Regions from separate parts of the Comamonas testosteroni genome, predicted to be linked through region 1. Evidence: riboswitches for the same ligand, from Rfam matches in the RefSeq annotation. Region 1 holds a riboswitch; each other region holds the start of a gene.
What was found. A riboswitch is a leader RNA that binds a small molecule or an ion and turns the genes downstream of it on or off. The one in region 1 is predicted to bind glycine.

Region 2: it holds a riboswitch for glycine, as region 1 does, so the genes downstream of both, F0P97_RS05285 (D-amino acid dehydrogenase) here and gcvT (glycine cleavage system aminomethyltransferase GcvT) in region 1, are expected to answer to the same signal.
Region 3: it holds a riboswitch for glycine, as region 1 does, so the genes downstream of both, F0P97_RS18595 (trimeric intracellular cation channel family protein) here and gcvT (glycine cleavage system aminomethyltransferase GcvT) in region 1, are expected to answer to the same signal.

The regions. Positions count from the first base shown of each region.
Region 1 covers NZ_CP043568.1:2,675,850-2,680,085, reverse strand. The annotation lists gene F0P97_RS12140 (hypothetical protein) at 1-61, opposite strand, end outside; gene F0P97_RS12135 (MBL fold metallo-hydrolase) at 212-1,294, shown strand; gene F0P97_RS12130 (hypothetical protein) at 1,307-1,897, shown strand; glycine riboswitch at 1,986-2,094, shown strand; glycine riboswitch at 2,113-2,238, shown strand; gene gcvT (glycine cleavage system aminomethyltransferase GcvT) at 2,303-3,439, shown strand; gene gcvH (glycine cleavage system protein GcvH) at 3,563-3,937, shown strand; gene F0P97_RS12115 (MolR family transcriptional regulator) at 3,985-4,236, shown strand, end outside.
Region 2 covers NZ_CP043568.1:1,169,226-1,173,461, forward strand. The annotation lists partial or broken gene F0P97_RS05280 (amino acid permease) at 1-779, opposite strand, end outside; gene F0P97_RS05285 (D-amino acid dehydrogenase) at 879-2,147, opposite strand; glycine riboswitch at 2,319-2,418, opposite strand; gene F0P97_RS05290 (amino acid permease) at 2,962-4,236, shown strand, end outside.
Region 3 covers NZ_CP043568.1:4,030,884-4,035,119, forward strand. The annotation lists gene F0P97_RS18585 (CopD family copper resistance protein) at 1-405, shown strand, start outside; gene F0P97_RS18590 (ferredoxin--NADP reductase) at 488-1,213, opposite strand; glycine riboswitch at 1,835-1,927, shown strand; glycine riboswitch at 1,941-2,060, shown strand; gene F0P97_RS18595 (trimeric intracellular cation channel family protein) at 2,113-2,778, shown strand; gene mnmC (FAD-dependent 5-carboxymethylaminomethyl-2-thiouridine(34) oxidoreductase MnmC) at 2,894-4,236, shown strand, end outside.

The sequences.
Region 1 (4,236 bases):
GCAGCGCACCGTCCTTGCCGGCCGCCAGCATGCTCTCCAGATTGTGAACCATGGGATTCATGTGCATTTGCTCCTCAGACAGCGAGTGTCGCATTCACCCCGTCGGATCATTGGAATGGCCGTCCCGGCGATACGGCCTCTTGCAATCCTGCTCTTGCAGCGCCGCAAACCGTCCCAAACTGCGGCCAATGTCTCAATAAGGCGCCTGATCTTGTTTCGCAAACCAAGTCTCTCCACCTCCATCTCCGACTACGAGGACTCGCCCCAGTATTCCGGCGGGCGCTTTCGCAACACGTATCCACGTCCTGCCAACAGTCCCAAGCCCGATGCCGGGACGCTATGGAAGTTCTTATTCAACAAGCCGGCCGATTCCCAGCCAGGCAAGGCACTGCCCGTTTTGCCACTGAGCACGGCCGAGCTGAACCTCGCGCCCGAGCGCAGCCTCTATCGCCTGGGCCATTCGACCTTGCTGATGAAGCTGCGCGGCGGCTGGTGGCTGACGGACCCCGTGTTTTCCGAGCGAGCCTCCCCACTGCCGTTTGCCGGCCCCAAGCGCTTCCATGCCCCGCCGATCGCCCTGGACAAGTTGCCTGCCTTGCGCGGCGTGCTGCTCTCGCATGACCACTACGATCATCTGGACCGCGCCACCATCCGCGTGCTCGCGCCCAAGGTAGGCGTTTTTCTGTGCCCTTTGGGAGTGGGAGACAGACTGGCAGCCTGGGGCGTGCCGGCCGACAAGATCGTGCAGCACGACTGGTGGCAAGGCAGCGAGTTCGACGGCCTGCGTTTCACGGCCACGCCGGCCCAGCATTTCTCGGGACGCAGCCTGCGCGACGGCAACCGCACGCTATGGGCATCCTGGACCATAGAAGATCACCGGGCCGACAGGCCGCTGCGCGTCTTCTTCAGCGGCGATGGCGGCTACTTCGACGGTTTTGCCGAAATCGGCAGGCACTTCGGCCCCTTCGATGTCACGCTGATGGAAACCGGCGCCTACGATGCCCACTGGCCCTATGTCCATATGCATCCGGCCCAGACCGTGCAGGCACACCGGGATCTCGGCGGCCAATGGCTGCTGCCCATACACAACGGCACTTTCAACCTGGCCATGCATGCCTGGTGGGACCCCTTCGAGCAGATTATGAGTCTGGGCAGGCAGCACGGCATAGAGATCGCCACGCCCATGATGGGCGAGCGCCTGGACCTGGGCGCTCCGCATGCGGGCTCGGCCTGGTGGCGCGCCTGCGCCGAGGCCGATATCAAGGAACTGGACCTGCGCCCTGCGCAACCCTGAAATGCTGCCGACATGGCCGACAATGCCCTCATGGACATTTCGCGCATTTCACACCTTGGCGCAGCCTGCGCCGCGTCACTGACCGCCTTGCTGCTCAGTGCCTGCTCCCACCTCTCCGATGGCAGTCGGACCAAGCTGCCTCCGGGCGCCGGCACCGCGAGCACGGTTTCCGAGCGGCCGGAGCCTGCGCCGGCTCCGCCATTGGACACGCAGCACAGGCGGTCACAGAGCATGGAATGGCCTGCATGGATCAAGGCAGATTGCACACCCGTCGCCCAGCTCGATCGGCAACCACAGCCACGCCGCCACACCACGCCGATCATCAGTGCCAGCTGGTTTCCTCAAGGACTGGAAACCATGGTGATCTTCCGCCTGGAGGTCACTGCTCAGGGCGAACTCGGCCGTGTGGCCTATCAGCCCGCCGATACCGATCCCCGCATCGTGAAGTCCATCATGCGCTCGCTCGAGCGCTGGAAATTCAAGCCCGGCATGCGCCAGGGCCAGGCCGTGACTGCCTGCTTCGAGCAGCCCTACCAACTGGTGTTTCCGCGCCAGGAGATCGAATCCCCAGAATCTCCGTCCTTGAATACCGAGACACGGTGAGTACACAGACCCAATCCGGACGAACTGTGCTCGAAAACCCCAAAATCCGCACGATTCGGTGGTGCAAGCCCCTTGCCCACCGCTAGAATCGCCAGCGTCAGGAGAGAGTGCCTGCAGCTGAAGCTGCCCCGCACCGCCGAAGGCGCAGACCCCCACCCGGAGTCAAAACGCTCAGGCAAAAGGACTGACAAGCGCTGCAGGTGTGCAAACCTGCAGCGTCCCTTGCTGGAGAGAGATGCAGGCCGTCATTTCGTATGTGTGCCAGCATCCACCGAAGGAGCAAGCTGCCCGCGAAAACAAAGGCAGTGAATCTCTCAGGTAAAGCGGACAGCAGGGCAAGCCCGCCAAGCATGGCCCCGTCATGCATGGCCACTCATTTGGTTTTGACCACCGGAGCGCTTGCCTGTGACTGCTGCTGACACTTCTTCCGATCTGCGTTCCACACCGCTGTTTGCCCTGCACCAGAAACTGGGTGCCCGCATGGTGCCGTTTGCCGGCTACTCAATGCCCGTGCAATACCCTCAAGGCCTGATGGCCGAGCATCTGCACACGCGCAAGGCTGCCGGCCTGTTCGATGTCTCGCACATGGGCCAGTTGCTATTGCGCGGCCCCGATGCCGCCGCCGCGCTCGAATCACTGATGCCCGTCGATGTCATGGACCTGGGCCTGCACAAGCAGCGCTACGGCCTGCTGCTCGATGAACAAGGCGGAATTCTCGACGACCTGATGTTCGTCAACCGCGGCGATGATCTGTTCCTCATCGTCAACGGTGCCTGCAAAGAGGCGGATATCGCTCATATCCAGAACCGCATCGGTAGCTGCTGCGAGGTCGTCCCATTGCCCGATCGCGCCCTGCTGGCCCTGCAAGGCCCGCAAGCTGCCACCGCCCTCTCGCGCCTGATTCCTGGAGTGACGCAACTGGTCTTCATGACCGGCAACCACTTCGACTGGCAGGGCCATGCGCTCTACATCACGCGCAGCGGCTATACGGGCGAGGACGGTTTCGAAATCTCACTTCCCGGCGAAGCGGCAACAGCCTTTGCCGAAGCTGTGCTGGCCCAGCCCGAGGTGGCCCCTATCGGCCTGGGCGCGCGCAACTCGCTGCGCCTTGAAGCCGGGCTTTGCCTGTACGGCAACGACATAGACACCAGCACCACCCCGGTGGAAGCCTCGCTGAACTGGGCCATGCAGAAGGTGCGCCGCAGCGGCGGCGAGCGCGAGGGCGGCTTTCCCGGTGCGGCCATCGTGCTGGAGCAATTGCAGAACCCTCAGTCGCTGCGCCGCAAGCGCGTGGGCTTGATCGCGCTGGAGCGCATTCCCGTGCGCGAGCCCGCCGTGCTGGAAAACATGGACGGACAGCATATCGGCCACATCACCAGCGGCCTGCTCAGTCCCACGCTCAACCAGCCCGTGGCGCTGGCCTATGTCAAGCCCGACTACGCCGCCATCGATACGGAAATCTTCGCCGTGGTGCGCGGCAAGCCGGTGCCCATGAAGGTGGTCGCCACACCATTCGTTCCCACCCGCTATCACCGCGGCTAGTCTGCCTCCGCGCATGAGACGGGCCAGTTTGCCAAACAGCAGCCAGAACACCGCTAAAGTGCGCACTGGACCTTTCTCAAACAACACCCGATTCCCCTGAATCCCCCCCATCTGGAGCTTTCCATGAGCATCAAGTATTCCAAAGAACACGAGTGGATCAACGCCGCCGACACCAATGCCGCCATCGTCGGCATCACCGTACACGCACAGGATGCGCTGGGCGATGTGGTGTTTGTGGATCTTCCCGGCGTGGGCTCCATCTTCCAGGCCGGCGACGTGGCTGGCGTGGTCGAGTCCGTCAAGGCCGCTGCCGATGTCTACATGCCCGTGACCGGCGAGATCGTCGAAGTCAACGAAGCCCTGCGCGATGACCCGTCGCTGGCCAACAGCGACCCGCTGGCCGCTGGCTGGTTCTTCAAGGTCAAGATGAGCAATGTGGGCGAGCTCGAAGCTCTGATGGAAGAGACCGCCTACAACGATTTCGCCAAGGACAACTAAGCATATCAACGGCCCTCGCATTGCGAAGGCCGTTTTTGCATGCAGCCATGAGCACCATTCTGTATTTCGACGATCCGGAAGTCGGTCTCGCCCGCGAGACCAGCCACCCTGCGTTTGCGCGCATTGCGACCCAGGACTTCTTCTACGACTGCGGTGACGACTTCAGCCCCTTCGGCAACGATGACGGCAGCGACACACTGGCCTCACTCGAAGAGTGGTACCAGGAGCAGACGGGTGGCCAGTCCGCCAAGACCCTGCGCTTTCTGCAACAGCAACTATGCGACTGGGATCTTCCCGTG
Region 2 (4,236 bases), 1.5 Mb from region 1:
ATATAGAAGATCAGAATGCGGTAGACGATGCTGTTGGTGGCGCGGGGCAGCACTTTCTCGGGCGACTCGGCCTCGCCGGCCGTCACGCCGATCAATTCCACACCGGTATAGGCAAAGCAGGCTATCTGCAAGGTGAAGACCACGCCCACCATGCCCACGGGTGCAAAGCCTCCATGCGACCATAGGTTGGTGAAGCTTGCCGTCTGGCCCAGCGGTCCCCAGCCCGTGGTGATGATGGCCACACCCAGCACCAGCGTGGCCACGATGGTCACGACCTTGATCAGCGCGAACCAGAATTCCAGCTCGCCGAAGACCTTGACCGCAATCAGATTCACGCCCAGCAGCACGGCCAGGGTGGCGAGCGCCGGAACCCATTGCGGAATGGCCGGAAACCAGTAGTGGGTGTAGATGCCTATGGCCGTGAGCTCCGCCATGCCCGTCACCACCCAGGTGAACCAGTAGGTCCAGCTGGTGACGAATCAGGCCCAGGGGCTGACATAGGTTTCGGCATAGGTGGCAAAAGAGCCGGCCACAGGGCGGTGCACCAGCAACTCGCCCAGTGCCCGCATGATGAAGAAGATGGTCAGCCCCGCGATGGCGTAGCTGACCAGCAGCAGCGGCCCGGCCTTGTGGATCGCCTTGGCCGAGCCCAGGAACAGGCCCACGCCAATGGCACCGCCCAGGGCGATCAGCTGGATATGCCGGTCCTTGAGGCCGCGCTCCAGCTCCCCTGTCTGCTGCAGCGACTCCCCGGCTGCGCTTGGATGATTTCGACTCATGTTGTATGTCTCCGTTTGCCATTCACACGGCAACAGCTGCCCCTCACGGGGCGCTGCGGCTGCCGTGTCTGGCTTGTTGATGAGGTTTTCAGGTCGTGGTCAGGCGCTGGCGGTGGTCAGCTTGGCCGGCCGGGACTGCCTGCTGGCGCTGCCCATGGACTGCAGCACGAGGTCGCCGACCATGTCGGCGGTAACGGCCGACAAGGTCCAGCCCAGATGGCCGTGGCCGGTGTTGTAGAACACGCAGGGCTTGTTGCCAGGGCCCACGCGCGGCAGCATGTCCGGCATCATGGGACGCAGGCCCGCCCAGGGCACCACGCTGCGCGTGCTGACGCCCGGGAAGCACTGCTGCACCCATTCGATGAGAGGGCGGATGCGGTCGGCGCGGATGTCCTTGTTGTAGCCGTTGAACTCCGCCGTACCGGCAACTCGGAAGCGATCGTCACCCAGGCGGCTGGTGACCAGCTTGGTCTCGTCGTCCAGCAGACTCACCACGGGGGCTGCGGCGCGGCTGGCTTCGTCCGCCAGATTGACCGTGATGGAATAGCCCTTGACCGGATAGATGTTGACGCTGTCGCCGAGCTGAGCGGCCAGGGCGCGGCTGGCCGTGCCTGCGCAGACCACCATGGCGTCGAAAGTCGAGGTCTCGGTTGCCGGACCCTGGCGCACGGTCACGCTGGCCTGTTTGCCATTGCTGCTCACCGACACGATTTCCTGACCGTAGCGGCATTGCACGCCGAGTCGCTCACAGGCAGCGGCAAGGCCGCTGGTGAACTTGTGGATGTCGCCTGTGGAGTCGCTCTCGGTGAAGTAGCCGCCATAGAAGGTTCCGGACAGGGTCGGCTCGATGGAGCGCATCTCCTGCGGTGTCACGGCGCGGCGCTCCAGCCCGCCTTTGGCCAGCAACTGGGAAACCTTGCCCGCATGTTCAAAGCCTGCTCGGTCACGGTAGATATGCAGGATGCCTTTTTGCTTCAGATCGAAGTCAATGCCTTCGCGAGCCGCCCATTCGAACAGGTGCTCGCGTGCCGCAATCGCCAGCCTGGCGGTCTCCACGGTGTTTTTCTCATAGTGGGGGATGGCAGCGAGAAACTGGCAGAACCAGGAAATCTTGTGCCAGCTGGGCTTGGGGTTGAGCAGCAGCGGAGCATCGCTCTTGAGCATCCACTTGAGGCCTTTGACAATGGTGGACCAATGGGTCCAGACCTCGGCGTTCGAGGCCGAGAGCTGGCCGCCATTGGCGAACGAGGTTTCCATGGCGGCGTAGCGCTGTTTCTCGAACAGGGTGACGGAAAATCCGCGGCGAGCGAGAGCGTAGGCGGTGGTCACGCCCGTGATGCCACCGCCGATGACGGCGATTGTCTTCATGATTCAGATTCCAGAAACGTCAAGGGTGGAGCCCGTGCGCAACATGCGCAGCGGACGCCCCCTCTGTTCTGGACCTGAGAGATTCACGAGGCATGGCCTTGCGGCGCTGCTCGCTTGCTCCTTCGGTATGCCCGGCGGACGATGACGTCCGGACATTCTTCAGAGTGTGTGAAAGCGATGCCGATCCTTTGGCCTGAGAGTTTCCGGGGCGGTTGCTCCTTCGGCGCTGCATGCGCCAAGTTTGCGCTGCAGTCTCTCTCGGCATCACCGGGCTGAGTGCCTGTGGGCAAATGTAGGAAGAACGGCGGCGCCTGGATATACGGGTTTACTAGACTTCTGCGCCAGGGCCCAGTCATGGCTGATCATGTGGAGTCCACGCTATTTGATAGCGCTTTGCGTTTATCGTTCAAGGAAATATTGAGTATTTGTCTATGAAAATGAATTTATTCAAGCGCAGTGCGCTTCTAAATTCATAGCGATAGACGCTGTCAAGTGCCGCCGAGCAGCCCCAGAGTCAGCCCCTGCATTGGCATGGCGGGCCATGGCCGGCAGTGGATTTGGGCAAAATATCGTCTTTGCCTGTCAATGGGCCCGGCGATATCACCGCTTTGCCATTGAAGCGCCCGACTGGGGTGGCTGCCGATTCAGGATGCGACTGGCCTATCCGCCATGGCGTTCTGCTGTCATGGCTTCGTTCCTTTGTCCTTGTTGCCCGCGACCGTCATGGTCGCCTTTTTGCGTTGCCTGTCGCAGCGCCTGCGGGATGGTTGGGTGTTTTGTCCGGATGGGCGCAAACCATTACAACAAGACATTTATGTCCCAACCCAACTCAAGCCAGCAGCTCGCGCCGACTGGCGATGGTGACGATAAGCAGCCCCGCTTGCACCGGGTGCTCAAGCAGCGCCACCTGAGCATGATCGCCATTGGCGGCGCCATCGGAACGGGCCTGTTTGTGGCCTCCGGCTCGGCCATCGCCCAGATCGGCCCCGGCGGAGCCGTGCTCACCTATCTTCTCATCGGCATCATGGTGTACTACATCATGACCAGCCTGGGTGAGCTGGCTGCCTTCATGCCGGTGGCCGGCTCTTTCTCTACCTATGCCTCGCGCTATGTGGATCGCGGCTTCGGCTTTGCGCTGGGCTGGAACTTCTGGTTCAGCTGGGCCGTGGTGGTGGCGGTGGACCTGGTGGCCTCGCAACTGGTCATGGCCTACTGGTTTCCCAATGTGCCGGGCATCCTCTGGAGCGGCCTGTTCCTGCTGCTGATGGTGGGGCTGAACGCGTTTTCCGCGCGCGGCTTTGCCGAGGCCGAGTACTGGTTCGCACTGATCAAGGTGCTGGCCGTGGTGGCCTTTCTGATCACCGGCGTGCTGATTCTGTTCGGCATCATCAGCAACGGCCATGTGCCCGGCTTCGAGAACTGGACCACGGGCGATGCGCCATTCGTCGGCAATTTCGCGACCTTTGTGGGCGTGGCCATGATCGTGGCCTATTCCTTCCAGGGCACGGAGCTGGTGGGCGTGGCGGCGGGCGAATCCGAGAACCCGCGCGAGAACGTGCCGCGTGCGATTCGCCAGGTGTTCTGGCGCATCCTGCTGTTCTATGTGCTGGCGATTGTCGTCATCGGCTTTCTGATTCCCTATACCGATCCGCAACTGCTGCGCACTGATGTCGCCGATATCGCCGTGAGCCCGTTCACGCTGGTGTTCCAGCACGCAGGCCTGCTGTCGGCGGCTACGGTGATGAATGCGGTGATCCTGACCTCGGTGCTGTCGGCCGGCAACTCGGGCATGTATGCGGCCACGCGCATGCTCTACAACATGGCAACCGAGGGCAATGCGCCGCGCATCTTCTCCCGGCTGACCCAGAACGGCGTGCCGCTGGTGGCCTTGATCGGCAGCACGCTGGTCGCCAGCCTGTGCCTGTTTTCCTCGCTCTACAGCCCGCAGGCCGTCTATATCTGGCTGCTGAATCTGGCCGGCATGACGGAGTTCATCGTCTGGCTCGGCATTGCCGTCAGTCACTACCGCTTCCGTCGCGGCTATGTCATGCATGGCCACGATGTGGGCCTGCTGCCCTACAAGGCCGGC
Region 3 (4,236 bases), 1.4 Mb from region 1:
GCCGCCGTGGCGTTTGCAGGCACAGTGTTCTTCGAAGTCGTGCTGCTCGCCAACGTGCACAGCCGAGTGCCGAAGCAGCACATGCTCCCCGTGGAGCAGGCGCTGGGGACACGCGCCACCGCCGTCATGCCCTGGGTGTTGCTAGTGCTGTATTCTGCGGGAGCAGGCTTGGCCTGGCAGCACCGCTCGGTACTGGCGCACCCCTTGGCCAGCAGTACAGGCATGCTGATGGTGCTCAAGATTGCGCTGGCGCTTAGCGTTCTTGCGCACTTCGCCAGCGCCATGTGGTGGCGCCGCCAAGGGCAACTCAATGGGCGACGCTCGCACCGATTGCATCTGAGCGTGTTCTGCCATGTGCTGGTCATTGTCTTGCTGGCCAAGGCCATGTTCTATCTGCACTGGTAAGAGCCTAGCGACAGATGCCAAGCCGCTGCATCCAAATGCGTCATGGCAGACTTTCTCCTTGATCAGAGAGGAGTCTGCCAATTCAATATCCAAAGAACTCCTCACTACGCACATCGTCCTCATCAATACCGGCTGATATCAGCAACCGCTGCATTGACGCAACCATGGAAGGTGGGCCAGCAACATAAAAGATCGGATTAGCCAAGCCCTCAATGGCCTGCTGGAGCCACTCTCTATCGATCGTTTGTGTATCACCACTCCAATCCACGGCAGAGTGCGCCATATCCGTCATGGTGGCCTTGAGCCGGAATTTTGGATTCTTCTTTTCGAGAGCTTGAAGCTCAGAGAGAAACGCCGAATCTTCTGGACGACGATTGGAATACAGCAGAAGCAAATCCTGCTGTGACTGCTGCATTGCAGCGTTTCGCAGCATGCTCATGAACGGCGTCACGCCAATCCCACCGGCGATGAGCACACCCGCTCGCGCGGTGTTTTTGTGCAAGGTAAGCGAACCAAATGGTCCATCGATATCCAACTCAGCACCTACAGGCAGAGCTCCCAAAGCGCGTTTGTAAACGCTGTCCCTCATCCTCGTAGCAAACACTAGTTCACTCTCGTGTGGCGCGCTGACAATGGAGAATGCGTGACATCGCTCCTCTTTACTCTCCCCTGGGACCGCGCCCGGCAGCTGGATTTCAAACGCCTGTCCAGGACGGAAATCAAACCCCGCCGGTTTGGCGAGATGAAATGCCATCGTACCCTGCGCAACCTCCTCGCGTTCGAGGATTTTGCTGTGCTCTGTGCCCATGATTCACTCCTTCGCAATCGATGGATCTACACATTGGATGCGTCCAATGGAGTAAATATTCCCGTCAATCGATACCCACCGTGAGAAACGGGTCGAAATGGGCACTCTCATTGAACCGACCACCTCAGCCTGCTATGGCCGCGTTCGGCCAGAAGCAGCCCCGTTCAGCTTGATAGTGCAAACTCTCACCGAGCTTTGAACTCCCCCCCACTCAGGCTTGCAATCAAGTCGGCTTTAGGCTGACCTGAGTCACTCACAGACCCATGCCGAAGCGGCGGCAATCGCCAACACCAGTTGCTGCACGCCGCCTGTCCTTAACAGCTGTTTTACGCTCCAAGCCGGCTGTTCGAATCGCATGGCCGCCACGTACCGGCTCAAAGGGCCGCTTCTGCGTGCCACGACAGGTTCGTGTCGTCCCCAAGCAGTCTGTCAACGCCTGAAGAATGAGCGAGCCTTCGAGAGCACCGCTTGTCATGGCGGGCGGCTTGACAGACGAAAACGCGGACTTGCGCGAGCCACGGCGGGTTCAGACTGGGCCTCCGCGCCCCAGCTCGGCAGCCGCAGAACCACATTAATACAGGTATTAACCCGAATAAAGTCACTGAAACTGGCTAGAATCGCGCCCATCCTGCGGGAGAGCGGAGCCTTTCGAGGGTTCCCGCCGAAGGCGCAAACTCCCATAATCGCTCAGGCAATAAGTACCGCAGGTGGGTCTGACAGGACCCGGATATCGCCAACTGGAGAGCAGCCCGCAACCACAAGTCTGCAGGGCTCACCGAAGGGGCAAGCATGGCCACCGCGAAGGTGCTCATGCGCAACTCTCAGGTAAAAGGACAGCGGGAGAGGCAAGCCGGACACTCCCGCCGATGTGAGTGGCTGGTCTATTTTCAAGTGCCTTCATGCTTCCTTCCGTCTCTTTGCTGGACTCGTTCCAGGCCTCCAACTTCACCGTCATGCTGGTCATCTATCTGGTGGCCATTACCGCCGAAGCCATGTCCGGCGCACTCGCCGCAGGGCGGCGAAATATGGATATCTTTGGTGTCGTCGTCATCGCCTTCGTCACTGCCCTGGGCGGCGGCACCATCCGCGACATGGTGCTGGGCCACTACCCCATCGGCTGGACCCAGCACCCTGAATATGTGTATCTGGTCATCAGCTTCGGTCTGCTGACCACTGTGATTGCACGCCATATGCACAGGCTCAAGCAGGTGTTTCTGCTGCTGGACGCCATGGGTCTGATCGCCTTTTCGCTGATTGGCTGCAATACCGCGCTGGAGCTGGGCTACCCCACCATCGTCATCATCATGGCCGGCATGATTACCGGCATCAGCGGCGGCATCTTGCGCGATGTGCTCTGCAACCAGGTCCCCGTGGTGTTCCGCCGCGAGCTGTATGCGAGCGTGTCGCTGTCCGTATGCCTGATGTTCCTGGGCCTGCGCTATCTGGATGTCAGCCCCAATATCAGCACCATCGTGTGTTTTGCCGGCGGTCTGGCCTTCCGTCTTGCCGCCATTCGTTTCAAATGGCGCCTGCCGGTTTTTTCGTACCAGCAGCGCTGGGAGTGATCGAGACTCCCCCTCTCTTGCTACGCAGGGCGGCCCTTGCTTGGCTGCTCTGACCTAGACTGCGCCATGCGTTACCCATGTAGTTTCACTTTCCATGTCTGAACCCATCACATGGATGCCGGATGGCACCCCCTACAACACCCGATTTGGCGATCGCTATCACAGCGAGCTGGGCGGCCTTGACCAGGCCCGCCAGGTTTTTCTCGGTGGCTGCGAGCTGCCAGCCGCCTGGGCTGATACAGCGCAGTGGCGCATTCTGGAAACCGGCTTTGGCTTCGGACTGAACTTCCTCGTCACCTGGTCGGCATGGAAAGCCGACCCCAGACGCCCGCGCATTCTGCATTTTGTCTCGGTGGAGGCCTACCCTGTCTCGCGCGAGGATCTGCTCGCGTTTTTGCCGGCCGATGAGGAGCTGCGCCCGCTTGGCGAACAGCTGGCCGAGCAATGGTGGGGACTGCTGCCCGGCGTGCATCGCCTCTCGTTTGACGACGGCCAGGTGCTGCTGACGCTCTATATAGGCGATGCCAGGACCATGCTGCGCAAGCAGCAAATGACGGCGGACAGCGTGTATCTGGATGGCTTCTCTCCCCAGCTCAACCCCGAGATGTGGGATGAAGATGCCATGAAGAACATTGCCCGCCATTGCCGCCGGGGCACGCAGCTTGCCACCTGGTGCGTGGCCGGCCATGTGCGCCAGGCGCTCAAGGCCCAGGGTTTCGAAGTCAAGAAGCACGCTGGCGTGCCGCCCAAGCGCCATAACCTGCATGCAGCCTACAACCCGGCATGGGAGCCGCGCCATCGCCCGGACGGCCTGCCTGCGCCCGTGGGCCAGGCCGGCCACTGCCTGGTGCTGGGTGCGGGCCTGGCGGGTGCTGCCGCTGCTGCCAGTCTGGCCAGGCGCGGCTGGGAAGTGACGGTGCTGGATGCGGCGGCCGAGCCTGCGGCAGGAGCTTCAGGCCTGCCAGCCGGCTTGTTTTGCCCGCATATTTCGCCCGATGACAGTGTTCTATCGCGCTTGTCCAGAAGTGGCGTACGCACAACGCTACAAAATCTGCAGCAACTGAGCCAAGCGCAAAAGTTGCATCCAGCACAGGACTGGGCCCATGGCGGCGTGCTCGAGCACGACCTGAACGAGCCCTCCCATCTGCCCAAGTCATGGCTGCAGCCCGGAAGCGAGACCTACCCCTGGGGCCTGCACTGGAGCGCGCCCGTGCAGCCGGCTCAGCTGGCTGCGGCCCATCTGCCCGCAGACAGTCAGGCCGTCTGGCATGAGCAGGCTGGCTGGGTGCGCCCCGCACAACTGGTGCGCGCGCTGCTGCAAGCCCCCGGTATTCATTGGCAAGGCCATGCCCGAGCTTCGCGCCTGGTGCGCGATGAAGTGCGCAATATCTGGCAGGTGCTGGATGCTCAGGGCCAGACCCTGGCCGAAGCCCCCATGCTGGTGCTGGCCCTGGGTCC